DNA from 2 places in the Microbacterium terregens genome. Region 1 is predicted to be linked to the other one. Evidence: predicted binding sites of a transcription regulator. Region 1 holds the regulator's gene; the other holds the start of a gene.
The links. The regulator HspR, encoded in region 1, represses chaperone genes until heat shock. The targets are predictions, from matches to a motif close to AAGTTGAGTCNNNNNGACTCAACTT.
Positions count from the first base shown of each region.

Region 2: ABD655_RS12390 (ATP-dependent Clp protease ATP-binding subunit) is a predicted target of HspR. The motif match lies at 7,051-7,075, and genes of this name have one in related genera.

Region 1 is NZ_BAAAWH010000001.1:264,338-280,272, forward strand. It holds gene ABD655_RS01240 (ATP-dependent Clp protease ATP-binding subunit) at 1-840, opposite strand, end outside; gene ABD655_RS01245 (SulP family inorganic anion transporter) at 943-2,607, opposite strand; gene ABD655_RS01250 (M20/M25/M40 family metallo-hydrolase) at 2,759-4,354, shown strand; gene ABD655_RS01255 (GlxA family transcriptional regulator) at 4,422-5,441, opposite strand; gene ABD655_RS01260 (glycosyltransferase) at 5,701-6,900, opposite strand; gene ABD655_RS01265 (glycosyltransferase) at 6,907-8,127, opposite strand; gene ABD655_RS01270 (hypothetical protein) at 8,323-8,931, shown strand; gene ABD655_RS01275 (AI-2E family transporter) at 8,992-10,074, opposite strand; gene ABD655_RS01280 (potassium channel family protein) at 10,071-10,805, opposite strand; gene ABD655_RS01285 (heat shock protein transcriptional repressor HspR) at 10,883-11,404, opposite strand; gene ABD655_RS01290 (DnaJ C-terminal domain-containing protein) at 11,482-12,468, opposite strand; gene ABD655_RS01295 (nucleotide exchange factor GrpE) at 12,475-13,116, opposite strand; gene dnaK (molecular chaperone DnaK) at 13,119-14,999, opposite strand; gene ABD655_RS01305 (MFS transporter) at 15,210-15,935, opposite strand, start outside.
Region 2 is NZ_BAAAWH010000001.1:2,665,959-2,681,893, forward strand. It holds gene moaA (GTP 3',8-cyclase MoaA) at 1-359, opposite strand, end outside; gene ABD655_RS12355 (molybdopterin-dependent oxidoreductase) at 467-1,057, shown strand; gene ABD655_RS12360 (FAD-binding oxidoreductase) at 1,054-1,836, shown strand; gene ABD655_RS12365 (DUF6510 family protein) at 1,836-2,093, shown strand; gene ABD655_RS12370 (heme-degrading domain-containing protein) at 2,095-2,562, shown strand; gene ABD655_RS12375 (VOC family protein) at 2,661-3,032, shown strand; gene ABD655_RS12380 (DUF3817 domain-containing protein) at 3,055-3,519, opposite strand; gene ABD655_RS12385 (EI24 domain-containing protein) at 3,611-4,351, shown strand; gene ABD655_RS12390 (ATP-dependent Clp protease ATP-binding subunit) at 4,449-7,025, opposite strand; gene ABD655_RS12395 (UBP-type zinc finger domain-containing protein) at 7,224-7,592, shown strand; gene ABD655_RS12400 (Dyp-type peroxidase) at 7,598-8,557, opposite strand; gene ABD655_RS12405 (hypothetical protein) at 8,628-9,389, opposite strand; gene ABD655_RS12410 (hypothetical protein) at 9,386-9,568, opposite strand; gene ABD655_RS12415 (hypothetical protein) at 9,693-10,343, shown strand; gene ABD655_RS12420 (NAD-dependent epimerase/dehydratase family protein) at 10,442-11,302, shown strand; gene ABD655_RS12425 (DUF998 domain-containing protein) at 11,474-12,076, opposite strand; gene nrdF (class 1b ribonucleoside-diphosphate reductase subunit beta) at 12,110-13,087, opposite strand; gene nrdE (class 1b ribonucleoside-diphosphate reductase subunit alpha) at 13,134-15,293, opposite strand; gene nrdI (class Ib ribonucleoside-diphosphate reductase assembly flavoprotein NrdI) at 15,275-15,745, opposite strand; gene nrdH (glutaredoxin-like protein NrdH) at 15,760-15,935, opposite strand, start outside.

The sequences.
Region 1 (15,935 bases):
TTCGAGCTTGAGCCGGTCCACGTGGCGTCGCAGCTCGTCGATCTCCAGAGGCGCGGAGTCGATCTCCATCCGCAGCCGCGACGCCGCCTCGTCGATGAGGTCGATGGCCTTGTCCGGCAGCTGCCGCGAAGGAATGTAGCGACTGCTCAGAGATGCCGCCGCCACCAGTGCCGCGTCGGCGATGGCGACCTTGTGGTGCGCCTCGTACCGCTCCTTCAGCCCGCGCAGGATCGCGACGGTGTCCTCGACCGAGGGCTCCCCCACGTACACCTGTTGGAAGCGCCGTTCGAGCGCGGCATCCTTCTCGATGAACTCGCGGTACTCGTTGAGCGTGGTGGCCCCGATCATGCGCAGCTCGCCGCGGGCGAGCATCGGCTTGAGCATGTTGGATGCCGCGACCGACCCTTCCCCGCCACCGGCGCCCATCAGCACGTGCAGCTCGTCGATGAACGTGATGATCTTGCCGTCGGACTCGGTGATCTCCTTCAGCACGCTCTTCAGACGCTCCTCGAACTGGCCCCGGTACATCGCACCGGCCACCAGCGCGGAGATGTCGAGCGTGACCAGCTCCTTGTCCTTGAGGGACTCGGCGACGTCTCCGGCGACGATCCGCTGGGCGAGGCCCTCGACGACGGCGGTCTTGCCGACGCCCGGCTCGCCGATGAGGACCGGGTTGTTCTTGGTGCGCCGTGTGAGGACCTGACTGACGCGACGGATCTCGCTGTCGCGTCCGATGACGGGGTCGAGCTTGCCCTGGCGGGCGCGGTCGGTGAGGTTGATCCCGAACTGTTCGAGAGGGCTCTGCTGGTCCTCCTGCCCGGGCTGCTGCGTGGCGTTCATCTGTCTCCTGAGTTCTGGTACCGGCTCCGGCTGTCTTCAAAGTTGAGCCGCGTTGACTCAAGTTTATCAGAGCAGTCCGTCGGCGACAATGCCGCCGCATCATCAGCCGCGCTGCTCCTCCCGCGCGTCCGCATACGCGCGCCGCACCGTCTCGCCCACCCACTCGCTGCTGCGATACACGTTGCCCGGGCCCAGCTCCTCGGCCAGACCGCTCGTCTGCACCTGGTCGAACACGCGCTTCTCACTGATGACGAGCTTGAGCCAGGCACCGGCATCCCGTAGTTCCCGCGCGTACCGCCGCAGGACCTCGATGAGAGACAGGCCGATCTGATCCGTCCCGCGCAGCCGGATGATCACGACGGCGCCTTTCGAGTCGCGATCCACCGCGGGCAGCTGATTCTCGAAGACCGGCGCGCTCGCGAAGAAGAGGCTGCCGTACGGCTGCAGGATCACGATCTCGCCGGCCGGGATGCGCGCAGGAGGGTCGGTCTCGCGGATGCGCCCGGCATCACGTACGTGCACCTGGCGCACGCGCACCCGATTCGACTGCTGCCCGACGAACAGGATGATCCCCATGCCGACCCCGACGAGGACGGCGAACTGCAGCGGCATGACAAGCGTGAGCCCGAACGTGACCGCCATGACGGTCGTCGGAAGCGGGCCGCTCTTGATCACGGAGAGGATGCGACTGGGCTTGATGGCGCCGATGCCGATGACGATCAGCAGCCCGGCGAGTGCGGGCATCGCCACGTAGTTCACCAGATCCGAAGCGAAGAGGATCACCAGAGCCATCACGCCGCCCGCGACGACGAAGACAAGCCGTGTCTTGGCCCCGCTCGCCACGACGAGCGACGAGCCCGACATCGACCCGCCGACCGGCATCCCCTGGAACACCCCCGAGACGATGCTGCCGGCGCCCTGCCCGATGAAGTCCCGCGACGTGTTCGGGGGCCGGCCGGTCGGGGTCGGGAGGCCCGCTGACACCGCGGCGCCCTGCACCAGCCCGACGAACGCGAGCGAGAACGCCGGAATGATCAGGAACACGACATCGTCGATATTGGGAAGCACCGGCGCCGGAAGGCCGCTCGGCACGTCGACGATGTCGTCGAGCAGGAGCACGGGTGTGCCGAGCCAGATGTTCAGGAGGACGGCGAGGCCGGACCCGAGCACGACGGCGACGACCAGGCCCACCGAGCCGATCGGGGCGAGTCGGAACAGGTGGATCAGTCCGATCACCAGCAGTCCGACGGTGACCGACGCGATGCTCCATTCCGGGATGTGCAGAAGCTGGTCGACCAGCTTTGCGAGCCGGTTGCCGCCCTCGGCCGGGTAGCCGGTGAGGTTCGACAGCTGGCCCAGGATGATGTTCACGCCGACCGCGGTCACGAAGCCCGCCATGACGGCCGTCGGCACGAATCGGACGAGGCGCCCGCCGCCGAACAGGCCGGCGAGGATCATCACGATGCCGGTCATGATCGCGAGGGTGTACAGCGCGCGGTCAGGATCGGCGCGGCTCTCGAGGTCGGCGTCCGACACGATCAGCGCCATGGCGCCGGTCGCCTGCACGACCATGAACGTGCTGCTGGTGAAGAACGCGGCGCCGACCATGCCGAACAGGTACGCGTACAGGCCGGCCAGCGGATTGATGCCCGCGAGCAGACCGGCAGCCAGGCCATCCGGCACGGCCTCGACACCCAGCACCAGACCCGACACGGCATCCTTGCCGATGGTCTTGCGGGAGAAGAGTTTCCGGAGCGCGGCGCGCACGCTCACACGCTATCGAACGCCCCCGCGCGCCGACACCGGGGCCCGCATGCACCGACACCGTGACCCGCGCCAGCCCTACCCAACCGACGACACGTTGACTAACGTCGGAACGTCGGCGTCAACGAGGTCGCCGATATCCGAGAGGAGAACCATGTCGTTCACGTCCCACAAAATGGGTGCGGCGATCGCTGCCGCTGCCATGGTGGCAACCGTTGGTCTGGCATCGCCGGCCTTCGCGGTGCCCGAGGCCGATACTGTCACCAAGCTCACCAAGGCCGTGAAGATCAGCCAGGTGATGAACCATCTGAAGGAACTGCAGCGCATCGCCGACGACAACGGCGACCGCGCGGCCGGACGCCCCGGATACGCGGCATCCGTTGATTATGTGGTGAAGCAGCTCACGCGCGCCGGGTACACCCCCGAGGTGCAGGAGTTCCCGTTCACCTATGCCGAGGAGAATTCCGAGCTCACGCGCGTCGACCCCCCGACGACGTGGGTGGACGGCCAGGACTTCCTCCGCAACAACTTCGACTCCGGAAGCCCGGAGGGTACCGGCACCGGGCCGGTCGTGTCGGTCGACCTGGTCGAGCCGTTCCCCGGGGACGGTCTGAGCACGAGCGGCTGCGAGGCGGCGGACTTCGCCGGCTTCGAGCCGGGTTCGGTCGCCCTGGTCCAGCGTGGAACCTGCGGGTTCGCGGTCAAGGCGCTCAATGCGCAGGCGGCGGGTGCCGTCGCGGTCATCGTGTCCAACGACGGTCGGCCCGGCCTGGTCGGGATGATCGGCGACGCGACCGGACTCACCATCCCGGCGGTGTTCGTGGCCTCCCCCGTCGGCGAGGATCTCGCCTCGACGCCCGGCGCGGAGGTGACGGTGACCGTCGACTACTTCGCCGAGGAGCGGACCGCGTTCAACGTGACCGCGGAGACGACGACCGGCGATGACAGCAACGTCGTCATGGCGGGCGCACATCTGGACAGCGTGCAGAACGGCGCGGGCATCAACGACAACGGCACGGGCAGCGCCGCCCTGCTGGAGACCGCGATCCAGATGCAGCGCGTCAATCCGACCAACACGGTGCGCTTCGCGTGGTGGGGCGCCGAGGAGGAGGGCCTGCTCGGCTCCGAGCATTACGTCGCGAACCTGACCCCGGAACAGCAGGATGCCATCGCGCTGTACCTGAACTTCGACATGATCGGCTCGCCGAACTACTTCTACGGCGTGTACGACGGCGACAACTCGAGCGGAACGGCTCCGGAAGGGTTCATCCCCGAGGGCTCCGCGGCGATCGAGGACGTCTTCGAGCAGTTCTACCAGTCGCAGGGGCTGCCGTACCAGGACACCGACTTCTCGGGCCGCTCGGACTACGGGCCGTTCATCGAGGTCGGCATCCCGGCCGGCGGCCTGTTCACGGGCGCCGAGGAAATCAAGACCGCCGACGAGGCCGCGCTGTACGGCGGTCTTGCGGATGTCGCCTACGACCCGTGCTACCACCAGCCGTGTGACAGCCTCACCGCCGATGGGGCGGACCAGGCGCTCTACAAGGCGCTGAACAAGGCGTACAAGCAGCGGCTCACCGGGAACGTCAACCGGATCGCCTTGGACGTGAACTCCGACGCGCTGGCGGCAGCCATCATCACCTTCGCGTTCGACACATCGACCGTGAACGGCACGGCGGACACCTTCAGCGCGAAGTCGTTCGGATCCAGCGTCGACCTGAACGCCCTGCGGGACCGCTACACGCAGTAGCGGGACGCGAAGCGGCGGGGACGCATGTCGTCCTCGCCGCTTCGGCGTCGCTGCAGCGGCGAGACCGCTATGCGGCGGGAACTGCGGAAGCCATGCGCTCGGCCTCGCGGCGCTCGAGCGCCGAGCCGCCCGTCCCGATCTCGCAGCAGAAGGTGGCGCGGTAGGCGGTGGGCGTCGTGCCGAGGACGCGCGAGAAGTTCTGACGGAGGACGGATGCCGAGCCGAAACCGCACTCGTACGCGATGCGGTCCAGGCCCAGGTCGGTCTGCTCGAGCAGGCGCTGCGCGTGGATGATCCGCTGACGGCCCAGCCAGGCCGCGGGCGTCGTGCCGTAGTCGGCCTTGAACCGGCGGGCGAAGGTGCGCGGCGACATGTGCGCCTTCGCGGCGAGCTGATCGACGGGCAGCTCCATCCGCAGGTTCTCCATCATCCAGTCGGCGACCGGGGACAGCGACAGGCTCGCGACCTCGGGCAGCGGGCGTGAGATGAACTGCGCCTGACCGCCGTCCCGCTGCGGCGGCACGACCATGCGGCGCGCGATGGTGTTGGTCATCTCCGCCCCGAGCTCCTGACGCAGCAGGTGCAGACATGCATCCAGCCCCGCGGCGGTGCCGGCGCTGGTGATGATGTGTCCGTCCTGGACGTAGAGCACATCGGGATCGACGTCGATCGACGGGTACATCTGCGCCATCCGATCGGCGTACATCCAGTGCGTCGTGGCGCGGCGGCCGTCCAGGACTCCCGCCTGGGCCAGGATGAACGACCCGCTGCACACGCTGAGCAACCACGCGCCGCGGGCCGAGGCGTGACGCACGACGTCGAGCACACGCGGATCGGTGCGCCCCCACCACTCCTTGGGCGTCGGCGAGACGACCACCAGGTCCGCCTCGTAGGCGAACGTGAGATCGTTGTCGACGTTGATCGAGAAGCCGATCTTGGACTGCACGACTCCCGGCTCGGGTGCCACGATCCGGAAATCGAAGTTCGGGATGCCGTCATCCGTGCGATCCAGACCGAAGGCCTCGCACGCGACGCCGAACTCGAACGGCGCGAACCCGTCTTGGACGATGACAGCGACGGTCTTCATGTCGAACTCCTCTGAGCAAGGAACGGTCGTGGCAGTTTTCCTGCGTTGTGTGTCCATCCTGCCACTCGTGGCCGGATCACGTCAAGCGTAGCGTTTCTGCCATGTTGATGATCATTGTTGTTGCAGCCATTGCCGCATATGCGATCGGTGCATCGGTCGTCGCCCTCACCAAGGACGGCTACCACCGGGAGCCGACCGACTACACGCGACTCCCCTGAGCGCGTCCCGACCCTGACCGCCGGGCGAACGCCACCGGCAGTCAGGCCCGGGCGCGGGCGTAGACCTCCACCATTGCCGCCGTTCGCGACGACTGGCGGAAGCGCTCACGGATCGAGGGGTCCGGCGTCGGGCCCGTCCCGGTCGCGATCTGCAGCGCCGCGGTGCGCAGGGTCGCCGCAAGAGCGGCGGACGAAGCATCCGGCACCGCCCAGAAGCCCGAACCGAGCTCCGCCGCGATGTCGGGGTCGCTGACGACCGCGGGTGTGCCCAGGGCCGCGGCCTCGAACACGGTCATGCCCTGCGTCTCGAATCCGATCGAGGTCTGCACGACCGCGTCGGCCGCGGCGATGCGGCGCAGCGTCTCGGCGTACGGCAGCCGTCCCGCGAAGACGACGGATGCCGTCGGCCGCAGCCGTTCGACCAGCCTGCGCGCCGCGCGCGCCTGTCCCCCGCCCCCGATGACCTCCACATCCGCGTCGATGCCCGACTCGGCGAGGGCGTCGAGGAACGGGATCAGACGCTTCTCCGGGCTCATCCGTCCAAGCCACACGAAGCGCGGCCGGCCGGCGTCGCGCACCACGGCGCCGGCGGCGAGCGCGGCGTCCAGGACGTCGTCGTCGATCCCGTTCCACACCACATCGACGGCCCGCTCCGTCCCCATGCCGGGGGCTACACCGTGCTGCTCCAGTCGGCGCGCGAAGTGCGAGGAGGGCGCGGTGATCGCGTGGGAGCGCACGGCGAAGCCGCGCAGGTACGCCCATCCGTCGCGGCCCTTCGGTCCGAGCTTCAGGACCCGCCGCTGCCACGCGTTCAGCACCCGCAGCACCATGCCGGGGAACGGCGCGGTCGCCTCGATCCCGACATCCACGCGGTTGTGCATCGTGTGGACCACGCGCAAGCCGTGTCGGGTCGCGAAGCGATGGCCGATGAGGGCGCCCCAGAAGTCGCCTTGGACGTGGACCACATCCACCGGCGGCCGGCCGGCGAGCGCGGCATCCACGAACCGGTCGGTCCGGCGGCCCGGCCAGGACAGCGAGTACTCCCGGTCCCACGTGATCGGGATCGACGGAGTGTCGACGTACGCGTCATCGGACGCACCGGCGCGGGGGCCGTGCATCCGCGGCGCGACGACCGTCACGACGTGGCCAGCGCGCTCGAGGAAGCGACGCTGCAGCCGCATCGAGACCTGTGCCCCGCCGAGGGACTCGACGTGCTGATCGCCGAACATCACGACGTGCATCGGCGCCTATTCAGGAAGCGGGTCGCCGCGGTACAGCGCCTCGAACGTGTCGAGGGTGCGGTTGATGTCGTGGATCACGACGCCGTCGAGCGACGCCTGCTGCATGCGGAGGCGCTCCTCGGGCGCCGCGGTGAGCACGTCCGTGAGTCGTGCTGCCATCTCCTCGGCGTTGCCGGGCTCGAAGAGGTACCCGTTCTCGCCGTCGTGGACGAGGTGGGGCAGCGCCACCGCGTTCGCCGCGACGATCGGAAGCCCGGAGGCCATCGCCTCCATGGTCGCGATCGACTGCAGCTCCGCGATCGACGCGATGGCGAACAGGCTGGCGTGGCTGTACAGCGCGCGAAGCTCGTCTTCCGGCGCGTGCCCGTGGAAGTTCACGCGTGCCGCGAGCCCGAGCGATTGCGCGAGCTGCTCGAGGTTCTTGCGCTGATCGCCCCCGCCGACGAGGTCGACGTGGACATCGAGCTCGGGATCCAGCCGGGCGACCGCCTTCAGCAGCACGTCGATGTGCTTCTCGGTGGTCAGCCGGCCGACGAACAGGATGCGGTGCGCGTCCCGGGGCGTGAGGTCGGGCGCATAGTTCGAACGATCGATGCCGCAGCTGATCGGGATGACGCCGTGGATGTCGATCGTCGACTCCAAGAAGTCCGCCGCCTTGCGGGTCGGCGTGGTCACAGCGCGCGTCATGACGAACGTCCGCTTCGCGTCGGCCCAGGCGAGCTTGAGCATCACCTCGTTCAGCGCATGCGGCAGGGTCGTGAAGTCCAGGATGTTCTCGGCCATCACGTGATTGGTCGCGATGATCGGGATGCCGCGCTTGTGGGCCTCGCGAGCCAGACCCCGGCCGATCACGATGTGCGACTGGATGTGCACGACGTCCGGTTTGACCTCGTCGAGCACGCGACGGGCGTGGTGCTTCGCTCTCCATGGCAGGACGAACGTGAGCCAGTCGTGCGGAAACCACCGCCACGACGGGAGCCGATGCAGGGTCATCGGCTGACCTTCGATGATTTCGGTCGCTGTCCCCCGCGTCCAATGCGTCGCGCTGGGGGCCATGACGTGCACATCGTGACCACGCGCCACGAGGCCGGCGGCCAGGCGCTCGGCGAAGCGCGCGGCACCGTTGACGTGCGGGGCGAAGGTGTCGGCGCCGATCACGACGGTGAGGGGTCGGTGAGCGTCGGGCTCGGTGGCGCGGGGATCGTCGGGCGTCTCGGACGGGGTCACGGGATGCTGGTTGCCTAACTCTGCGCTGGGGGCGGGTCGCACGGGTCGGTGCATGCGCAACTCAATCGTAGCCGAGGGGCCCACCCGTCGCCCGGAAGAGCGCATCCGGCGCGGGCACCTCGCCCCTGGTCGGGCCGGTTCGCTGTCTCGCACGGACGGACGCGGACGCGTGTTCCCACCTCGTACGCTGGATGCATGCCCCGACTTCAGGCTGATGCCGATCCGAAGCGCTGGGTCGCCGTGACCGGCTCCCTGGTGTTCGGCGGTCGCCGGCACCGCAAGGCCGCGATCCGGATGCTGCTCGACCAGGCGAACCGTGCGCTCGGCGTGGCCGGTCCCGCGGATTCGACGTCGCGACGTCCGGGCGGCTTCGCGGCATGGGCGATGAGTCAGGCGACCCCGTTCCTGATGCGCCGGGCGGCGGGGCGCGTACTCGTCTGGGTGTGGAAGGCCGACCCGGAGCTGCTGGTCGTCATGGCCCAGGTTCAGGAGGCCACGGCGCAGCTCCGCGCGGCGCGCGCCACGATGCCGATGGAGTACGACGACACCGAGTCGTTCCGCGGCAGCTACCTGGGCATGGGAGAGAAGCTCGCGATGCCGCTTCCCCAGGATCAGCGCACCCCGCCTTTCGCGACGTACACGTGGGACACCGGCGCGCATTTCGTGACGGTCACCGCCGTGTGCAGCGACCGGGAGCGATTCGGCACGGTCCTCGGTGCCGTGGACGAGCTGGCGCGCACCCTTCGAATCGTGGACGACGTCGCGCTCGGAGAGTCGTCCCAGGTCCTGCGGCTCGATCCCTGATCCCTTGCACCGCCGACCGCAGCGGCGCCGGCACGACCGGTGTCGGGCGCCCGAGCAGGCTCAGTCCGGCCCGATGGCCGTCCGATCGCCCGAGAGCCACCGCAGCCACCGCGCGCCCGGGTCACCCTCGAGCACCAGGGCACGCACCAGCAGGGTCAGGGGGATCGAGAGGATCGCGCCGAGCGGACCGATGATGAAGGTCCAGAAGATCACCGAGAAGAAGCTCAGCGTCAGGCTGAGGTCGACGGCATCGCTGACGAACTTCGGCTGGACGAGCACCTGCAGCACGACGTTGACGACGCTGTAGATCGCGATCACGGCGAGCATGAGCGGCCATCCGCCGACGACGAGGGCGAGCAGTGCGGGTGGCACGAGCCCGATGACGAACCCGATGTTCGGGATGAAGTTCGTGACGAACGCGAGGATCGCCCACACCGCCGGCGCCGGGACCCCGATCGCCCACAGCGCCAGCCCGTCGATGATCGCGACGACCGCGCCGAAGCTCGCGTTGACGACGTAGTACCGCCGCACACCCGTGTTGAAGCTCAGGATGCGGCGCACCGTCGGCCGCGCGGCCGCACCGAACGAGGTCTCGGCCCGTGCGTAGCGCGCGCCGTCGACTGCCATGAAGATCACATAGGCGAGGACGAAGAACAGGGCCGTGAGGATCCCCACCGCAGTTCCGCCGAGCGAGGTCACGAAGGACACGATCGTCGAGGGCTCCAGAACGGATGCCGCGGCATCCGACGCTTCATCCCCCAGTCCGATCGAACCGAGCCAGGAGATCACGGTCTGCGCGGACGCCTGCAGCTCGTCGGTGAAGTCCGCCACGAGGCGGACGAACTGCGTCCCCGCGAAGAACAGCAGCAGCCCCAGGACGACGAGGATCAGGTAGGCGATGACGATGACAGCGGTCGTGGCGAGCCAGCGCGGCCACCCGAAGCGTTCGAGCGGATGACGGACGGGGTGGCAGATGATGACGATCACGGCGGCCAGCACGAGCGGGCCGACCAACTCACGGGCGAAGAACAAACCTGCGAGCGCGACCACCGCAGCGGCCAGACCGAGCAGCACGCGCAGAGTCGGGGAGAGCGCGGCCGGTGGCGGCACAGGGATGGTGGGCTGGCGACCGAAGAGGCTCATCGGGCGTCGGCGCTCTCTTTCGGCGCGGGCGGTGGCGGCAGCCGCGCACTGATGTCGTCGATCTTGTGCGAGACGTCGCGAAGCTGACCCCGCGTGGCCGGCTCGTCCGTGTCACGGCCGATCGCGGCGCGCTCGAGCACCCATGACGCGAGCGTCGCCGTCACCACGCCGACGAGCGCCACTCCGCCGCACATCAGCAGCACCGCGACGATGCGTCCCCACGCCGTGACGGGGAAGTAGTCGCCGTAGCCGACCGTCGTGATCGTCACGAACGCCCACCAGACCGCGTCGCCGAACGTCTCGATGTTCGCACCGGGGGCTCCACGTTCCGCGTCGAGTTCGGCGAGGGCCGCGATCCAGATCAGGATCGCGGCGGCGCCGGCGCCGTAGATCGCGATGCTGCTGCGCAGCGCGGTGCCCGCCGTGCGCCGCAGCGAATGGATGAGCGTGAGCGCCTTCAGCAGCCGCAGCGGCTTCAGCACCGGCAGTGCGACGACCAGCAGATCGAAGATGTGCTCGCGGAACCACCGCCCGCGCGTGTCCGCCAACATGAGGCGCACGAGGTAGTCGGCCGCGAAGCTCAGCCAGGTCAGCAGGATGAACACCCGCGCGATCAGGTACAGCGTCCCTTGGAGATCGGCGATGACCTGCCACGAGTAGACGAGGATGAAGACGATCGACGAGATCAACAGCGGCCAGTACGTCAGCTGCCGCCAGCGCTCCTCCGTCATGCCCGAACTCTAGAACCCGCGCGGCCGGGATGCCGGATGCCGCGCGGAAAGGCACCGGCGAGCCCGCGCGCGCTGCGCTACTTCCCCGGGTCGGTGCGCCTCCGCGACGTCCGCTTGCCGTCGGCGCGCCCGGCGCTCTCCGCGGCATCCGGGTCATCCTGGCTCTGCTCGAGTGCCAGCCGCGGCCGCCACACGACGATGTCGGTCGCCCGCCGGACACGGCGGCCCTGGCGCAGGGTGACCACGGACCCGGTCGCACCCGCCGCGAAGACGCGCGCACCGGGCCGGTTCTCCAGCTCGGCGCGCACGCGCGCCTCCAGGTCGTGGACGCGATGATGCAGCTCTCGCACGCGATCTTCGAGTTCGATGATCCGGGCGATCGCGGGCAGGCTCATGCCATCGGACGAGAGGCGCGCGACTTCGCGGAGCTGTTCCACGTGCCGCGTCGAGTAGCGGCGTGATCCGCCCTGGGTGCGCGCGGGCACGACGAGCCCGAGTCGGTCGTACTGCCTCAGGGTCTGCGGGTGCATGCCGGCGAGTTCGGCGGCGACGGCGATCGCGAAGATGGGGGCGTCCTCATCGATCTCTCGTTCAGGCATCCCATCTCACCTCTTCTCTTCGATCCTCGGTCCGCTTCGTCTCCCGGTCGGGACACGACCCGCGGTCGGTCTGCGGGTCAGCCGCGCGCCTTCGACATCAGCTCCGCGCGGGGGTTCTCTTTCGGCTCCAGGTCGTGGAACCGCTGCAGAGCCTCGCGGGCAGCCTCGTCGAGGTGGGATGGCACCGCGACCTGCACCTCGGCGAGGAGGTCGCCGGTGCCCTTCGCTGTTTCCACACCGCGACCTTTCACGCGCAGGACTCGGCCTGAAGGCGTACCCGGCGCCACCCGCAGTTTCACGGGATCGCCACCCAGGGTCGGCACTTCGATCGTCGCGCCGAGCGCCGCCTCGGTGAAGGTCACCGGCACGATCACGCGGAGGTTCAGTCCCTCACGCGTGAAGACGGGGTGCGGTCGCACGGCCACCTGGACCACGATGTCGCCCGACTCGCCGCCGTCCGGGGATGGGCGTCCGCGCCCGCGTAGGCGGATCTTCTGCCCGTCCGCGACGCCGGCGGGGATCTTCACCTTGAACGGCTTGCCGTCCTCCCCCTGCAGTGTGATCGTTTCGCCCCGGGTCGCGGTGATGAAGTCGATCGTGGTGCGGGCGGTGATGTCCGCCCCGCGCCGAGGGCCGCCGTAGCCACGGAATCCGCCCGACGGCTGCCCGAACCGACCGGAGCCGAAGCCTCCGCCCTGCTGCTGGTTGAACATGCTGAAGATGTCGTCGAAGTCCTCCGGCGCCTGGCGTGCTCCCCGGCCCTGGCCGAACATGCTGAACACGTCCTCGAACCCGCCGGGCTGGTCGCCCGCCGTGAAGCGCGCTCCCGAGCCCATCGCCCGGATCTGGTCGTACTCCTTGCGCTGTTCCGGATCGGACAGCACCGAGTACGCCTCGCTGACCTCTTTGAACGTGGCCTCCGCTTTGGCATCGCCCTGATTGGAGTCGGGGTGATACTTGCGTGCGAGCTTGCGGTAGGTCTTCTTCAGGTCGGCGTCGCTGACGCTCTTGTCGACACCCAGGACTTTGTAGAAGTCCTTGTCGAACCAGTCTTGACTGGCCATGGCGCCTTAACCGGCCCCTGAGCCCGCCGACGGGTCGGCCGGCACCGCGACGACCACTTTCGCGGGTCGCAGCTCGACCGAACCCAGGCGGTAACCGACCTCGACGACTTCGAGGATCGTCGGCTCGGCCACCCCCGGCGTCGGCGCCTGGAAGATCGCCTCGTGCTGCTGGGGATCGAAGGGCTCGCCGGCCGCGCCGTACGCGACCGCGCCCAGCTTCTCAGCCAGGGCGCGCACCTTCTCGCCGATCGCGGCGAGAGGGCTTCCCTCGGCGAGATCGCCGTGCTTGTCAGCCCGATCGATGTCGTCGAGAACCGGCAGCAGGCCCTTCACGGCCTCGCCCCTGGCCCGTTCGATCTCACGCTCACGCTGGTCCTCGGTGCGTCGGCGGTAGTTGGCGTACTCGGCCTGCAGCCGCTTGAGGTCGGTCAACAGGGCCGACTCCAGGTCGGCGATGACCGCATCCTCGGCGGCGGCGTCGACGTTCTGCGCGGCGTTGAGGATGTCGTCGATCGTCCAGCTCTCCTCGGATCCGTCCGGCTGCGAATCGGGGTCGGAGACCTGCGCCTCCGACCCCTCCTCGTCCGGTCGAACCTCGTCGCCAGGCTCCTGATCAGCCCCGTGCTCTTCGAAGTTCTTGTCCGTCATGGCTACTTCTTCTCTTCGTCCTCGTCGTCGACGACCTCGGCGTCGATGACATCCTCATCGGATGCCGCGGACGCGTCCGCAGAACCGCCATCCGTCGAGGCGTCGCCGGCGGCATCCGGAGCCGACTGCGCAGCCTGACCGGATGCGTAGATGGCCTCGCCCAGCTTGCCCTGGCTCTGGTTGAGCTTGTCGAACGCGGTCTTGACCGCGTCGTCGTCCTCGCCGGCCAGAGCGGCCTTGAGCGCGTCGACATCGGCCTGGACCTCGGTCTTGACGTCGGCGGGCAGCTTGTCGTCGTTGTCCTTGATCAGCTTGTCGATCGAATACGACAGCGTCTCGGCCTGGTTGCGGACCTCGGCAGACTCACGGCGCTTCTTGTCCTCGGCCGCGTGCTCCTCGGCCTCGCGCACCATGCGCTCGATGTCGTCCTTCGGCAGCGACGAGCCGCCGGTGATCGTCATCGACTGCTCCTTGCCGGTGCCCTTGTCCTTGGCGGACACGTGCACGATGCCGTTCGCGTCGATGTCGAACGTGACCTCGACCTGCGGGATGCCGCGCGGCGCCGGCGCGATGCCGGTGAGCTCGAAGGTGCCGAGCGGCTTGTTGTCGCGGGTGAAGTCGCGCTCGCCCTGGAAGACCTGGATGGCGACGGACGGCTGGTTGTCGTCGGCCGTCGTGAAGGTCTCGCTGCGCTTGGTCGGGATGGCGGTGTTGCGCTCGATGAGCTTCGTCATGATGCCGCCCTTGGTCTCGATGCCGAGGCTCAGGGGGGTCACGTCGATCAGCAGCACGTCCTTGCGCTCACCGCGCAGCACGCCGGCCTGCAGGGCGGCGCCGACGGCGACGACCTCGTCCGGGTTGACGCCCTTGTTGGGCTCCTTGCCGGCCTCCTGCTTGACCAGTTCGGCGACGGCGGGCATGCGGGTGGATCCACCCACCAGCACGACGTGATCGATGTCGGCGACCTTGATGCCGGCCTCGCGGATGACATCCTCGAAGGGCTTCTTGGTGCGGTCCAGGAGGTCCTTGGTGAGGTCCTCGAACTTCGCGCGCGTGATCGTCTCGGACAGCGAGACCGGTCCACTGTCGGTCAGCGACAGGTACGGCAGGTTGACGGAGGTCGACATGGAGCTGGAGAGCTCCTTCTTGGCCTGCTCCGCGGCCTCCTTCAGACGCTGCAGGGCGATCTTGTCGCCCGAGACGTCGACGCCGGTGGTGTCCTTGAACTGCTTGATGAAGTAGTCGACCAGACGCTGGTCCCAATCGTCACCGCCGAGGCGGTTGTCGCCGGAGGTGGAGCGCACCTGGATCGTGGAGAAGTCGTCGTCCTTGCCCACCTCGAGCAGCGAGACGTCGAACGTTCCGCCACCGAGGTCGAAGACGAGGATGAGCTCGTCCTGCTTGCCCTTGTCCAGGCCGTACGCGAGCGCGGCGGCGGTGGGCTCGTTGATGATGCGCAGGACGTTCAGACCCGCGATCTCACCGGCCTCCTTGGTCGCCTGACGCTCGGCGTCGTTGAAGTACGCGGGCACGGTGATGACAGCATCCGTCACCGTGTCGCCGAGGTACTCCTCGGCGTCGCGCTTGAGCTTGCCGAGGATGCGCGCGGAGATCTCCTGCGGGGTCCACTTCTTACCGTCGACGTCGAACTTCCAGTCGGTTCCCATGTGGCGCTTGACCGATGAGATCGTGCGCTCCACGTTCGTGACGGCCTGGCGCTTCGCGGTCTCGCCGACGAGCACTTCGCCGTCCTTGGTGAACGCAGTCACCGACGGGGTGGTCCGGAAGCCTTCGGCGTTCGCGATGACCTTGGGCTCGCCGCCCTCGAGGACGCTCACGACCGAGTTCGTGGTTCCGAGGTCGATTCCAACAGCACGGGCCATGTGTTTCTCTCTCCTTGTTCAGGGGCGGACGGATGCCGGACCCCGGGGTGTATGAAGTCTTTTCGCGCCGACCCTGGAACCGGAACTCACAGATGTGAGCCTCAGCACCCAAGGGTTGAGCCGCGATGACTCAAGGTTATCGGAGGCCGCCCGAACGTGTCAAATGAAGTTGATATGGACTGGCTCAACTTTGCAGGCGTGTCGGATCGATCAGCCGATCAGCGTTCCTTCTGCGGCCGAAGACGGCGCCGGATCAGGCAGGCGCCGCATCCGCAGGCCGTTCAGGATGCCGAGGACACCGGCGAGGATCGGGACCAGCAACGCGATCTGCAGTGCGATCGGGCGTGACTGCTCGTTGATCGCGATGATCTCGTCCTGCACGTCGGCCGGCTCGCCGTCGAGGACCTCTTCGAGCTGAGTCGTCGAGATCAGCTGGGCATCCTCCTCGAGCGCGGCGGCGATGGTCTGCTTGTCGTCGGGAGGGATGACGGTGCTCGCGTCCACCCGGGCGGTGAACGTGAAGGCGAGCGTGGCCAGCATGATCGCCCCGGCGAACGCCAGTCCGAACGAGAGACCGAACGACCCGGCCGCGGAATTGACCCCGGCCGCCTCGCTCACGCGCTCGTCGGTGATCGGCGAGAGCGTGTAGTTGTTCAGCTGGGATACGAGCAGCCCCAGGCCGCCTCCCGCCACGATCAGCGGAAGGGCAAGCCACCAGCCCGAGTCGGCTCGGGGCACGATCGGCAGCACCGCCGTCAGCCCGACCACCAGCAGTCCGAATCCCCACAGGATGATGGTCGCGGGGCGCCCCTTGGCCCGCTTGCCCGCCCACAGGGCCACCGCGAACATGCTCAGCGAGAGCGGAGCGATGGACAGCCCTGCCTGCAGCGCGTTGTACTCGAGGACCATCTGCAGATAGAGCGGCAGGACGATCAT
Region 2 (15,935 bases), 2.4 Mb from region 1:
TCCAGCCCCGGCGCCGCCGCCGCGGATCGCGCGACGATGTCGACCAGGTCGGCGCGGGTCAGAGGCTCGCCGCCCGTGAATCGCACTTCACGGATGCCGAGATCGCGGCCCGCGATGCCCACCAGGCGCGCGATCTCCTCGGCAGTGAGCAGGTCGCTCTTCGGGATGCTGGGCAGCCCTTCGGCGGGCATGCAGTACGTGCAGCGCAGAGAGCACTTCTCGGTCACCGAGATGCGCAGGTCGTGGGCGACGCGACCGAAGCGATCGACCAGGTCGGCCGTGTCCGGACGCCCGGCCGTATCGGGCGCGCTCGAGGGATCGCGGTGGATCCGCGGCATCCCGAGCAGGAGGGTCGACATGACTTCAGCCTATGCGCACGCGCTCGGCCGCGGGCCGACTCAGATGGCCAGTGACAGGGACGCGGTCGCCTCACTAGTGTGATCCCCAACGGGAAGGGGCTCCCCCTATGTCTTTCATCACTCGAGGCTTCTCCGGCCGCCGCGGCGAGCGCGATCCGCGGTTGCCTCCGGGCCAGACGCTCGTCAGCGACTGGCCGGTGCTCTCGGCCGGTCCGACCCCCCACGTCGACACCGCCGACTGGGAGTTCTCCGTCCGCACCGAGAACGGCGCGCAACGATGGAGCTGGGACGAGCTGCGCGCCCTGGGCATCGAGGACATCACCACCGATATCCACTGCGTCACGCACTGGACCAAACTCGAGATGCCGTGGCGCGGTGTCCCGCTCGACAAGATCTGGGAGAGCGTCCAGACCGAGCACGAGTACGTCATGGCCCACTCCTACGGCGGCTATACGACGAACGTCCCCCTGGAGGATCTGCTCGACGGAAAGAGCTGGATCGCGTTCGAGGCCGACGGAGAGCCGCTGGATCCCGAGCACGGCGGACCGGCACGGCTGCTGGTGCCCCACCTGTACTTCTGGAAGAGCGCGAAGTGGGTGCGGGGGCTGGTGACGATGCCCACCGACGATCCGGGATTCTGGGAGCAGAACGGCTACCACCTGCACGGCGACCCGTGGCTGGAGGAGCGGTACTGGTGAGCGGGCCGGCGCCGGCGGACGCGCCGCCCGCGAAGGTGCACCGGCAGGCGGCCTGGCATGCGGCGACCGTGGTCACTTCGCTGCCCGAGACCCCGACGGCACGGCGCATCGAGTTGGACGTGCCGACGTGGCCGGGCAACGACGCCGGATCCCACCTGGACGTGCGCTTGACCGCACCCGACGGATACCAGGCGACCCGGTCGTACTCGATCGCTTCCGCTGGCGAGGGCACCCGCGTCCTGCTCGCCGTCGACGAGCTGCCCGACGGCGAAGTCTCGCCGTTCCTGGTGCACGATCTGCGCGCGGGCGACCAGCTGGAGCTGCACGGGCCGCTCGGCGCGTATTTCGTGTGGGCACCGCCCCCGGCGGGCGAGATGTCCCGACCCGTGCAGCTCATCGCCGGCGGCTCGGGCGTGGTCCCACTCTTCTCGATGGCGACCGCGCACGCGGAGGCGCGCGATGCGACCGAGTTCCGCCTCCTGTACTCGGTGCGCACGCCGCAGGACGTGTTCTTCCGCTCCGAGCTCGAGGCGCTCGCCGCCGCCGCGCCCGCGCTGTGGCTTGATTTCGTCTACACGCGCAAGGCTCCCGACGGATGGCCGACCCCGCCCGGCCGGATCACGCGCGAGATGCTCGATGCCGCGACGCTGCCCGCGGCATCCGACCCGCTGGTGTTCGTCTGCGGTCCCACGCCGTTCGTCGAGGCGGTGGCGGAGTGGCTGATCGAGGCCGGGCACCGGCCCGGCAATGTGCGCACGGAAAGATTCGGAGGTTCGTGATGACCAAGTTGGATGGAAACGTCCTGGCCGGGCGCCTTGTCGACATGCTCGGCTGGGATGCCACCGGCGCTGACGCGCGCTGCACGACGTGCGGCACGCACGGGATGATCGCCGTCGCGGTCGTCTACGCGACCGCGATGGGCACGGTGGCACGCTGCAGCACCTGCGACGGCGTTCTGGCGACCTTCGTCGAAGGCGACGGTGGTCGCGCATGGTTCGGGATGCCGGGGATCAGCGCCCTGGAGGTGAGCCGCTGACATGGCGGAGCTTCCGGTGTTCACCGTCGAGGATCTCGAGGTGGTCCCTCCGTTCGATCGTCCCGTGTTCGACAACGACGACGCCGTCACGCTCGGCCTCCTCGCCGTCGAGATGATCCGCAAGCAGGGCGCGAATCTCGCCGTGCGCATCGTGCTGCGAGGAGACGAGGTGTTCCTCGCCAAGCTGGGCACCACCGGCCCGGCCAACGATGTCTGGCTGGCGGGAAAGGCAGCGGTGGCGGAGAGGTTCGGCGAGCCGTCGTTGCTGGTGCGGCGGCGGCATGAAGCGGCCGGCACGCCGTTCCAGGATCGGACGGACATCGACCACGCCGTCTTCCGCGCCCACGGCGGAGCGGTGCCGATCTTCGTCTCGGGAGAGGTCGTCGGCACGATCACGATGTCGGGTGAGCCGGACGTGATCGACCACGCGATCGCCGCGGAGACGCTGAGGCGCTTCCGCTCCCTCTGAATCCGGAAGCGGACCGGATGTGTCCGGGGTGCTTCCTATCGTGGCATTGGGAAATCGTGGCGCGCCACGGACACGCGCCCCCGAGGAAGGGCAGGAACATGGACTGGAAGATCGAACTCATCTTCGTGCCGGTGACCGACGTGGACCGCGCGAAGGAGTTCTACAGCAGGGTCGGCTTCGTCGCCGATCACGACCAGGTGCCGTTCGACGGACTTCGGTTCGTGCAGATGACGCCTCGAGGATCGGCATGCTCGATCGCCTTCGGGGAGGGCCTCGGCATCGAACTGGAACCGGGCCAGCAGAACACGATTCAGGTTGTCGTGCCGGACGCAGACGAGGCGCTGGCGCACCTTCGCTCCCTCGGCGTCGATGCGAGCGGCGTCGACGATCAGGCCTGGGGCCGCTTCGTGACCTTCGACGACCTTGACGGGAACACCTGGACCCTGCAGGAACTGCCGGCCCGCGACTGACCGGGGCCGCCCGGCGCGGGTGCTACTCGCGTCCTCCCGGCGGGCCGAGAATCAGCAGCACCGCGAAGACCACGATCACGCCGGCCGCGAGCAGAAGCGCCAGGATCCACGGACGGCGCAGCAGCACCCGCAGGAGTCGGTCGTGCCATGCGGCGTCGCGTGGGTCGTCGGATTCCGCGATTCTCCACGCTCCGGAGAGGCGTCCGCTGCGGGCGAGCCAGAGCTCGGTGGGGATGGTCGCGTAGGGGATGATCGCGCTGACGACCGCGATGGCGGTGGGCGCTGCGCCCCATCGCTGATTCTTGGCGACCAGGATGGCGGTCGCGGCGTAGGACAGGAAGACGAATCCGTGGATGCCGCCGCCGATCGCGACGGCCACGGGGATGTCGAGGGTCGCCCGGAGGATCAGCCCGGTGATCAGCAGCGTCCACGAGACGGCCTCGGCGACCGCGAGTGTGCGAAACAGGTTGCGGGGTGCGTGGAACACGTGTCTCCCAGACGGATGGCGGGACGGAAGGCGGAACCTCCGAGCCTACGTGGGCGCGAGCGGGCACCCTCACGCCCGTAAGCTGTGGGCGATGCGCGAGTTCATCCGAGGCATGGGTCTGCTGGGGCGCGGGTTCGCCTACTGGCGTCGCAAGCCCCGACTCATGGCACTGGGGTTGATCCCCGCCGCGATCGTCGGGTTTCTGCTGCTGGCAGGGCTCATCGCGCTGGGCGTCGCGCTGCCCACGGTCACGGTCGCGATCACGCCGTGGGCTGACGGATGGCCGGGTCTGTGGGCGACGGTGATGCGCATCACCGTCGGAACGGCCATGGTCGGTGCCGCCCTCGTCCTGGTGGCCGTGTCGTTCACCGCGCTCACGCTCATCGTCGGCGAACCGTTCTACGAGCGGATCTGGCGATCGGTCGAACACGACCTGGGCGACTCCGAGATCGACGCCCGCTACGGATTCTGGCAGTCGGTGCGCGATGGTGCAGGACTGCTGGTGCGCGGGATCCTGGTCGCCATCTGCGCGGCGCTGGCCGGGTTGATCCCCGTGGTGGGTGGTGTCCTCGGCACCGTCCTGGCCGTGCTGCTGACCGGCTGGCTGCTGGCCGACGAGCTCTCGTCGCGGGCGCTGTCCGCACGCGGCATGGACCGCCGCCAGCGGCGGCAGCTGCTGCGTGCGCACCGTGCACGCGTGCTGGGATTCGGCGTCGCCACGCAGCTGTGCTTCCTGGTGCCCCTCGGGGCGGTCGCCACGATGCCGGCCGCCGTCGCAGGCTCGACGGCTCTGGCCCGCTCGCTGCTGGAGCCGCGGTCCCTCGTGCGCTGAACCGGTGCGGTGGGGTGCCGCGCGCACACGCCCGGCGGAAACGACAGAGGGTGCGTCGCGATCGCGACGCACCCTCTGTCGTAGGGTTTGCGGATTCTCAGGCCGCAGCCGGGAGCACCTGCGCGCTCCAGACGGTGACCCCACCGTCGGCCGCATCGACCGTCACTGCTCCCCCGTCGGCGAGCTGGCCGCTGACGAAGAGTTCGGCGATCCGGTCGTCCACCTCGCGCTGGATCAGGCGGCGGAGCGGACGAGCCCCGTACTCGGGCTCGTACCCGTTCTCCACGAGCCAGTCGATCGCGGCATCCGTGATCTCGAGCGTGACCTCGCGTCCGGCGAGCCGCTGCTCGGTCGTCCCGAGCATGAGCCGCACGATCTCGCGCAGCTGCTCGCGCGCGAGCTTGCGGAAGAGCACGATCTCGTCGATGCGGTTGATGAACTCGGGGCGCATCGCCTCACGGAGCTTGCCCATGACGCGATCGCGCAGGTCCTTCTCGCTGCCGAAGCCGGTCTCACCGCCGCCGTCCGCGACGAACCCGATCGCACCCGAGCGGGATGCGAGGAACTCGCTTCCGATGTTCGAGGTCATCACGATGACGGTGTTGCGGAAGTCGACGGTGCGACCCTGACCGTCGGTCAGCCGGCCGTCGTCGAGCACCTGCAGGAGCAGGTTGAACACGTCAGGGTGTGCCTTCTCGATCTCATCGAACAGCACGATCGAGTACGGGTTGCGCCGCACGCGTTCGGTGAGCTGGCCCGCCTCGTCGTAGCCGACATATCCCGGAGGGGCACCGACGAGCCGCGAGACGGTGTGCCGCTCGCCGAACTCGCTCATGTCGAACCGGATCACGTTTCCGCCCGTACCCGTACCCGTCGAGGGGTCGTCGTACAGGCTCGCCGCGAGAGCCTTCGCGAGCTCCGTCTTGCCCACGCCGGTGGGTCCGAGGAACAGGAAGGATCCGACCGGCCGGCGCGAGTCGCCCATCCCGGTGCGGTTGCGACGCACGGCCTTGGCCACCGCGGTCACCGCATCGTCCTGGCCGATCACGCGCGCGTGCAGCTCGTCCTCAAGGGCGGCGAGGCGCTCGCGGTCGGTCTCGGTCAGCCGCTGCACCGGAATCCCGGTGGCGCGGCTGATCACGGCGGCGATCTCCGGCTCGTCCACGACCGCGGTCGGTGCGGGCTGTGAGGTGGCCGCGTCCAGGCGGCCCTGGACCTCCGCGATCTGGTCGCGGATGCGCGATGCCTCTTCGTACTTCTCCGCTCCCACGGCAGCGTTCTTGTCGGCCTCCAGCTCACCGAGCCGGGCCATCAGCGCCGAGACATCGACCTTGACACCGAGCCGGAGGCGCAGTCTCGCGCCGGCCTGGTCGATCAGATCGATGGCCTTGTCGGGCAGGACGCGGTCCGAGACGTAGCGGTCGCTCAGTTCGACGGCGGCGCGCAGGGCGTCGTCCGTGAACGTGACGGCGTGGTGCTCCTCGTAGGCGGGCCGGAGTCCGCGCAGGATCAGCACGGCATCCTCCAGGCTCGGCTCCGAGACACGAACCGGCTGGAACCGCCGCTCGAGTGCCGGGTCCTTCTCGATGACGCGATACTCCTTGAGGGTGGTCGCACCGACCAGGTGAAGATCCCCGCGCGCCAAGCGCGGCTTCAGGATGTTTCCGGCATCCATTGAGCCATCACCGCCGCCACCGCCCGCACCGACGACGGTGTGCACCTCGTCGATGAACAGGATGAGCTCACCGGCCAGGCCGGAGACCTCGTCCATCAGGGCGGTGAGGCGCTCTTCGAAGTCGCCACGGTACCGGGTACCGGCGAGCATGGCGGGCAGGTCCAGCGACACGACACGCTTGTCGCGCAGCTGCTCGGGCACCGCATTCGCGATGATCGCCTGCGCCAGACCCTCGACGATCGCCGTCTTGCCGACGCCGGCCTCGCCCACCAGCACCGGGTTGTTCTTGGTGCGGCGGCTCAGGATCTCGATGGTCTGCTCGATCTCGTCCTCGCGACCGATGACCGGGTCCAGCGAACCGGCGCGCGCGAGCGCGGTCAGGTCGGTGCCGAACTTGTCGAGCATGGGCGTTTCGGATGCCGCGGCATCCTGACCCTGCTCTGCCACCGGCTCACCGGTGGGAGTCACGGTCTCGCGAGCGCCCTGCAGGAGTGCGTCGGCCGTGACGCCCGCCTGAGCGAGAATCTGTCCGGCCGGTGCATCCTGGCCGAGCACGAGCGCGAAGAAGAGGTGTTCGGGGTCCACGTAGGTCGAGCCCGACGAACGCGCCACCTGGAACGCGTGGAACAGCGCGCGCTGCACGGAGGGGGTGATCACGGCGCCTTCGACGTCGGCCGGGTCGGATGTCTGCGGCAGACGCTGCTCCGCGGCACGCGCGATCGCGGCCGGGTCGGCACCGATGCGCTCCACCGCGTCCTTGGCGGGGGCCTCGCTCACGAGGATGCGCAGGACGTGCAGGGCGTCCAGCTCACGCTGACCGCGCTCGAGCGCGAACGCGCCGGCCTGCTGCAGGAACTGCTGCGTGCGCAGACTGAGGAACCGCGTCAGGTCGATGGACCGTGACGCGCGGGCGCGCTCGCCGTCGAGGTAGCGCGCGAGGAACTCGTCGAACGCACTCGAGCCGTTCTCGCCGTCCTGGGGTGTGAAGTCTTGGGGCATTTTCTCTCGGAATCTCTCCTGATGAAAGTTGAGTCTTGCTATGTCAAGTTTAGGTACTTGAGCGGACTCGTATCAAGTTAAACGACCTACCGCCGAGGGTATTCCCAGCATCCGCAGACCGGCACGCGGCCGGGCGGGCGCCGCGGTTCTCCGCTACCATCGCGGGCAGGCACTCCACTCACCCGATGAGGAGCACGCATGACCGAGCTCTCCGAGTTCATCGATCCGCGCGTTCCGCCGAGCGGCGACGGCTGCGTGGAATGCGACGAGACCGGCTCGTGGTGGGTTCATCTGCGGCGCTGCGCGCTGTGCGGACACATCGGCTGCTGTGACGACTCCCTGAACAAGCACGCATCGGCGCACTTCCGCGCCACGGGACACCGCATCATGCGCAGTTACGAACCGGGCGAGGACTGGTTCTGGGACTACGTCACGAACGACTACGCGCGCGGTCCGCGGCTCGCACCACCCGAGAGCCACCCCGCGAACCAGACCGTTCCAGGCCCGGCGGAGCGGGTACCGGCCGACTGGCGCGACCTTCTCGCTGCCGCAGACCGGGCGAGCTGATTCCGTTAATCGCCGAACGAGTCGAGCACGTCGTTCGCGGGAGCGAAGAAGGTGCCTCCCGTCACGGCTGTCGACACGTCGAGGATCCGATCGTAGGAGCCGACCGGGTCGCCGAGGAACATGTTGCTGAGCATCTGCTCGATCACCCACAGATCCTTTGAGTACCCGATGAAGTACGTGCCGAATTCGCCCTGACCGGGACGGCCGAACGGCATGTTGTCGCGCAGGATGTCGTGCTCCTCACCATTGGCGTCGACGATCGTGGTGAGCCCCTTGTGCGACGGGCGAGGCAGCGTGGCGTCATCGAGCTCGACGTTGTCCGCCTTGGTGCGACCGATGATCTGCTCCTGGACCTCGGTGGACAGTGCCTGCCACGCGTCGAGGGCGTGCAGGTACTTCTGGACCACGAGATAGCTGCCTCCGGCGTGGGGAGGATCATCGTCGCCCACGAGCGTCCAGTGAGCCATCTTCGAGCCGGTGGGATTCTCAGTGCCGTCGACGAAACCGAGCAGGTCGCGCGAGTCGAAGTAGCGGAATCCGATGGTTTCGTCCGCGACCGTCACCGCACCGCCGAGCGCGTGCAGCAGCAGCCTCTCGAACTCGAAGCACATGTCGGCGCGGTCGGCACGGATGTGGAAGAAGAGGTCGCCGGGCGTCGCCGGCGCCGTGTACGTGCCGCCCGTTACGGACACGAAGGCATGCAGCTGCGCGGGCATCGGCATACCCGTCACGGCCGACCAGACGTCGTGGCCGATGCCGACGTTGCACGAGAGGCGGCCGCCGAGGTCGCGGAACCCCACCGCGCGTACGAGACCGCCGACGTCCCCCAGCGCCGATCGGACCTGGTCGGCCGCGCCGGCCGCATCCGAGAGCACCACGGTCAGGAACACGGCGGCGCGTGAGAGCGGTGCGTCGATGCTCTGCGGTTCGATCGGCACTCGATCGCGTGTGTCCCCCGTGCTCATGGACGCAGTATAGGAGTGCCGGTTCATGGCCTCGGGAAGTGCCATCGGATGCCGCGTCGGCCGCTTGGGATCAGCCGTTCGTCCCGGAGTCCGTGGTCGGGGTCGGCAGGGGGGCCGGGGCGACGCCCGCCGCCGGCCCGAAGAGCGTCCATGTACCGGCCGCGCACTGGTAGAACGCGGCGACCTCGGTGTCGATGTAGATGTCACCGTCGGTCTCGCACGTCTCGTCCTGCGGGGCGCCGATGCCGAGCGAGATCTGGGTGCCGGGAGCCCCCGGTGCGCCCGCTTCGCCGGTTGCGCCTGTCTCTCCCGTCTCTCCCGTGGGCCCGGTCTCGCCGGTGAGGTTCTCCGCCGCCGAGGCACGGATGTTGCCGACCTTCACCCACTCGCCGTCCCGGAAGAGGTACACGTCCGAGGTGGCGATGTCGATGTAGACCTCGCCTTCATAGCCTTTGCCGGCCTCTGGGGCCCCTGCTCCGGCACGCACCGCAGCTCCGGCCGGGAGGATCTCCTCGAGCGCCTCCTCGTACTCCTCGGTGCTCGGCTCACTCGTCTCGGTCGGTGTGGCGGCGGTCGTTGCGATGGGCTCGGCCACCGGTGCGGAGTCCTGCGAGCGGGCGAGTGTTGCGCCCAGGAAGGACGCCACGAAGGACAGCCCGATCACCGCGACACCCATCCAGATCAGCGAGGTGCGGGTGACACCCGGGTTGGGGTTCGGTCCGGCCTGAGCCGCGGTCTGGCCGGCCGGTGGCCGCGTGATCGGCGGGGTCTGCGGGTCAGCCGGCGGGCGCGTGATCGGCGGGGTACGCGGCGGGTCCTCGTTCTCGCTCACGGAGAAGCTCCGCCGGGTCGATCGGAATCCCCCGGTGCCGGCGCCGGCGTCGTCGCCGGCGACAGGCCGTATTCGTACTCGTACTCCGCGGCCCGGCGACGCACGCGCATCGCCGCGATCCCTGCGGTCGCTCCGGCGACGGCGATGATGATGACGGCTGCACGCGCCTTCGGCTGCATGACCGACACGGTACGCCGCGAACGGACGGCACGACAAGCACAGGTGCGCGCAGCGGCGCCTCGTCTAGCAGCCCCCGCTCTGCTCCATGGAGAGCGGAGTCGCCTCGCGGTCTAGGGTCGGAGCATGCGAGCGGTGAGGCTGACCTGGGCGATCGGCGGCGGCGGCCTGGTGCTTTGCGCGGTGATCGGGATGATGCAGTACTCCCTCCCCGGCGGTGGTTCAGCCATCGCAATCACGCGCGACGTTGTCTTCGCGGCCTCCGTGCTTCTGTTCGCGATCGGACTGTCGGAGGAAGCGAGCGTGGTTGCGCGACGTCCGCTCGGCGTCACCGCACTCGTGGTCGTCGCGCTGTGGCCGCTTGTCGTTCACCTTGCGCAACCGCTCCTGCCGACGATCGACGCCGCCACGTTCGAGGCTGGCCTAGACGCATATCGTGCCGCCGAAGGCGCGCTGACGACAGTCTTCTTCGTGAACCTCCTCGTCTCGCTCGCCGCGGCGCTGATCGCCGTCGTTCAGATCGCGCGGGCGGGAATCATCCCGAGGCCATGGCAGTGGGCGCCACTCTGGGCGCTGCTCGCATCCGTCGCCGGCGGGGTGCTCCCCCAGTTGCTGTTCGCTTTCGCCGGCCCGGTCGGTTCCCAGAATGCTGTCGGGGCTGCGGTCATACTGGGAACGCTGGGCTTCCTCTCGCGGACGCTCGGCCTCGGGATCATCGCCCTCGTGCTCGCTTCTCGTGCGCCTAGCCGCCACGTGGAAGTGTTCCGATCGGGCTGAGTCGGCGCGCGTGCAGACGACCAGCCACGGACGTGCCGAAGGCGGACTCGCTCGGTCCCTGGGTACCCGACGGAGCCGGACGGTCATGGGGTCGACGCGTGAACCTCAGCACCCTTGACGCGTCAATCGGCGCGACGACTGCTTCGTCGGTGGTGTGGGTGAGCGGTGCGCAGGGCAAGCTCGGGCGAGCAGTGTGCCGGCAGCTGCGCGCCGTCGGCGTGGAGGTTCTCGAGGCTGATCTGCGAGGACCGACCGGCGTGGACCTGACCGATGCGGGGGCGGTCGCCAGGTCCATGCGCGGCGCGTCTGCGATCATCCACTGCGCGGCGATCCCGAGCCCCGAGCACGTCGAGCCCAGCGAGCTCGTTCGCAACAACACGATGGCCTGCTTCAACGCACTCGAGCAGGCGTGGCAAGCGGGGGTGCGAACCGCCGTTCTGGCATCGAGCGGGTCCATTTACGGCACCGCGTTCTCCCCTGATCCGCTCACCTTCTCCGCCGTCCCGGTCGACGAGTCGACGCCGCTCGAGTTCGTCGACCCGTATGCGCTGACAAAGGACTTCACCGAGCGGATGGGTGAGATGTACGCCCGACGCGGGATGACCGTCACGGCGCTCCGGCTGCATTGGATCCTCTCCGCGGCCGAGGCTGAGCACGTCGCCCACGTCGCCGACGACGCCGAGGGCGCGGCGAACCTGTGGGGCTGGGTCGAACTCGAGGACGCCGCCCGAGCGTGCGTGCTCGCCCTGCATCCGCGCAGCGGACACCGTGGCTACGAAGCGGTCGTCATCGCGAGCGACGAAACCCTTTCGCACACCCCCACCAGCGACTTGCTCGACCGTCACCTCCCGACCGCTACCCGCAGACGGGATTTCCCGGACCACGTCGGCGGTTTCGACACCTCGCGTGCAGCCGGCGTCCTCGACTGGCACGCAACACGCTCCTGGCGACACCACTGACACCCAGAAACGAAGAGGACGCGGTTCGGAACGCCGAGCGAGACTCCGACCGCAGAAGCACGAGCACGCTGAGCGACCGGCTCGCGGTCGGGTCGGCACCCGAACAGGAGTGCGCAGCAGGACCGTCACTCGGGCTGACGCCGGCTGATCGTCCTGCGCGACGCTCGTGCGTCACAAGACGGCAAGAACGCTGATAGCGGCGAGCACCACCCACGCCAGGTAGGCGAGAAGGCAGAATCTGTCCGGCCATCCGATTCGAATCTCAGGCGAGCCGCCTTGTCCGTGGGCGGGGGCAGCGGCGATGAGGAACCACACCAGTCCGGCCAACGGAACAACGGATGCGATCACCAGCGTCCAGCCGAGCGCGGGCGCCACCCCGACCCCCGCGACCAGCGCGGCAGCCGGAAAACCGGCCAGCAACACCACACCCAGCACTGTGTGCGCCCTGCCCACTGGCGTGGCATCAGCACGCGGAGTCATGATCGGATCCGCGTCGATGAACGCGGCACCGAGCGCGCCGAGGGCGACGGCGGCAAGGCCGGTGATCCACGGACCGCCGAACGGCCACAAGGCCACGCATGTCGCCGAAAGGCCTATGGCCATCGTGACGAAGGCCAGGCGCATGACCCACCCGTGTCGCCCGAGGGAATACTCGCTGATCATCCGCCATGACGGGTCGTACTCGGGCTCGAGTACGTGGAGGATCGCGATCAGCCCCACCGTGAACACGCCGGCGACGAGCGGCGTAGTGGCGGCGATCTCAGCGACGCTCACGTGTGCGCAGATGCGATAGGCGGTGGGATTTTTCTAGAAGTCCCAGTCGTCGTCCTCGGTCGCCTCGGCCTTGCCGATCACGTAGGAGGAACCGGATCCGCTGAAGAAGTCGTGATTCTCGTCGGCATTCGGCGAGAGCGCCGACAGGATCGCCGGGCTGACGTTCGTGACCGACGACGGGAACATCGCCTCGTAGCCGAGGTTCATCAGGGCCTTGTTGGCGTTGTAGTGCAGGAACTTCTTGACGTCTTCGGTCAGGCCGACGCCGTCGTAGAGGTCCTGCGTGTACTGCACCTCGTTGTCGTACAGCTCGTAGAGCAGCGAGAACGTGTAGTCCTTGATCTCGTCGCGCTCCGTCTGGCTGATGCGCTCGAGACCCTTCTGGTACTTGTAGCCGATGTAGTACCCGTGCACGGCCTCGTCACGGATGATGAGGCGGATCAGATCGGCGGTGTTCGTGAGCTTCGCCCGCGAAGACCAGTGCATCGGCAGGTAGAAGCCCGAATAGAACAGGAAGCTCTCGAGCAGGGTGGATGCCACCTTGCGCTTCAGCGGGTTGTCGCCCTGGTAGTACTCCATGATGATCTGAGCCTTCTTCTGAAGGTTCGGATTCTCGACCGACCAGCGGAACGCCTCGTCGATCTCCTTCGTCGAGCACAGCGTGGAGAAGATCGAAGAGTAGCTCTTCGCGTGCACCGATTCCATGAACGCGATGTTCGTGTAGACGGCTTCCTCGTGCTGGGTGATCGCATCGGGGATGAGCGAGACCGCGCCGACCGTGGCCTGCACCGTGTCCAGCAGCGTCAGGCCCGTGAATACGCGCATCGTGAGCAGCTGCTCGTCGGGGGTGAGCGTGTTCCAGGACTGGATGTCGTTGGACAGCGGGATCTTCTCGGGCAGCCAGAAGTTGTTGACGAGGCGGTTCCACACCTCCACGTCCTTGTCGTCCTCGATGCGGTTCCAGTTGATCGCCTGAACGTGGTCCAGAAGCTTCAGCTTGTCGGGGGTCATCGTCTCTTCCTTCGCTTCGTCTCGCCGCCCAGTGACCCGAAACCGATCACAACATGCACGAAACGCACTCCGTCATGTCCGTGCCCTCGAGGGCCATCTGGCGCAGACGGATGTAGTAGATGGTCTTGATGCCCTTGCGCCACGCGTAGATCTGCGCCTTGTTGATGTCGCGCGTGGTGGCGGTGTCCTTGAAGAACAGTGTCAGCGACAGGCCCTGGTCGACGTGCTGCGTCGCCGCGGCGTACGTGTCGATGACCTTCTCGTAGCCGATCTCGTACGCGTCCTGGTAGTACTCCAGGTTGTCGTTCGTCATGAACGCCGCCGGGTAGTAGACGCGACCGAGCTTGCCTTCCTTGCGGATCTCGATCTTCGACGCGATCGGGTGGATCGAGCTCGTGGAGTTGTTGATGTACGAGATCGAGCCGGTCGGCGGAACGGCCTGCAGGTTCTGGTTGTAGATGCCGTGCTGCTGGATGGACGCCTTCAGCGCCACCCAGTCCTCCTGCGTCGGGATGTGCTTGCCGGTGAACAGCTCCTTGACCTTCTCGGTCTCGGGAACCCACGCGCGCTCGATGTACTTGTCGAAGAACTCGCCGCTGGCGTAGGTGGAGTCCGCGAAGCCGTCGAATGCGCGACCGCGCTCGATCGCGAGGCTGTTGGACGCCCGCAGCGCGTGGAACAGCACCGTGTAGAAGTAGATGTTGGTGAAGTCGATGCCCTCTTCGGACCCGTAGTGCACGTGCTCGCGGGCGAGGTAACCGTGCAGGTTCATCTGACCGAGGCCGATCGCGTGGGAACGGTCGTTGCCGTCCTCGATCGAGCGCACGGAGGCGATGTGGCTCTGCTCGCTGACCGCACTCAGAGCGCGGATCGCCGTCTCGACCGTCTTGCCCAGGTCGGCGGCATCCATCGACAGCGCGATGTTCATCGAGCCGAGGTTGCACGAGATGTCCTTGCCGATCTCCTTGTACGAGAGGTCCTCGTTGTAGGTGGTCGGCGTGTTGACCTGCAGGATCTCACTGCACAGGTTGGACATGTTGATCCGGCCCTTGATGGGGTTGGCCCGGTTCACCGTGTCCTCGAACATGATGTAGGGGTATCCCGACTCGAACTGGATCTCCGCGATCGTCTGGAAGAACTCGCGCGCGTTGATCTTCGTCTTCTTGATCCGCGCGTCGTTGACCATCTCGCGATACTTCTCGGTCACCGAGATGTCGCCGAACGGAACACCGTAGACCTTCTCGACGTCGTACGGCGAGAAGAGGTACATGTCCTCGCCGTTCTTGGCGAGTTCGAAGGTGATATCGGGCACCACGACACCCAGCGAGAGCGTCTTGATGCGGATCTTCTCGTCGGCGTTCTCGCGCTTGGTGTCCAGGAACCGCATGATGTCAGGGTGGTGGGCGCTCAGGTAGACCGCGCCAGCACCCTGACGGGCTCCGAGCTGGTTGGCGTAGCTGAAGCTGTCTTCCAGGAGCTTCATCACCGGGATGATGCCCGAGGACTGGTTCTCGATCTGCTTGATCGGCGCCCCCGACTCACGGATGTTCGACAGCAGCAGAGCGACACCGCCGCCGCGCTTGGACAGCTGCAGCGATGAATTGATGCCGCGGGAGATCGACTCCATGTTGTCTTCGATGCGCAGCAGGAAGCACGACACGAGCTCGCCGCGCTGTGCCTTGCCCGAGTTGAGGAACGTCGGCGTCGCCGGCTGGAAGCGACCCGAGATGATCTCGTCGACCAGATCGGTCGCGAGCTTCTCGTCACCGTCGGCCAGCCCCAGGGCGGTCATCACGACGCGGTCCTCGAAGCGCTCGAGGTAGCGCTTGCCGTCGAAGGTCTTGAGCGTGTAGCTCGTGTAGTACTTGAACGCGCCGAGGAACGTCTCGAACCGGAACTTCTTGGAGTACGCGAAGTCGTTGAGCTGCTGGATGAACTCGAACGAGTACTTCTCGAGCACGGCGGGCTCGTAGTACTCCTTCTCGACGAGATAGTCGAGGCGCTCCTTGAGAGAGTGGAAGAAGACCGTGTTCTGGTTGACGTGCTGCAGGAAGTACTCGCGCGCCGCTCGCTTGTCCGCGTCGAACTGGATCTTGCCGTTCGCGTCGTACAGGTTCAGCATCGCGTTCAGCGAGTGATAGTCCATGCCCTCGAATCGCGTGTCCGCGTTGAACGCCTTCTCTTCCTTCACTGCAGCTTCCACCATCGTTCCAATCCTTCGCTCACGCGATCCACGTCTTCGGGTGTGCCGAACATTTCGAGCCGGTACAAGTGCGGCACTGAGCACTTGCGGCTGATGATCTCTCCGGCGAAACAGAAGTGTTCACCGAAGTTGGTGTTGCCCGCGGAGATGACTCCGCGGATCAGGCTGCGATTCTGCTCATCGTTGAGGAACCGGATGACCTGCTTGGGTACGGCGCCCTTCTCCTCGCCCTTGCCCTGTCCTCCCCCGTACGTGGGAGTCACGAGCACATAGGGCTCATCGACGACCAGAACCGGATCGGACGGATGGAGAGGGATCCGCACGGCTCTCATGCCGAGCTTGTCGATGAAGCGCGCCGTGTTGCCGGAGATGCTCGAGAAGAAGACCAGAAGCGGCGCGGCCTGGCCGGTTGCTCCGGCCGCGCTGCGCTGGCGCACGGCGGCCGGGGGAACCATTTCTCCTCCCGGCGCTACGCGAGACGACCGGCGAGCTCGTCGATCTTGTCGGGACGGAAGCCCGACCAGTGGTCTTCGTCGGTGATGACGACCGGAGCCTGCAGATAGCCGAGTGCCTTGACCTGCTCCATGGCCGCAGGGTCCTGCGAGAGGTCGAGGATCTCGTATTCGATGCCCTTCGAATCCAGTG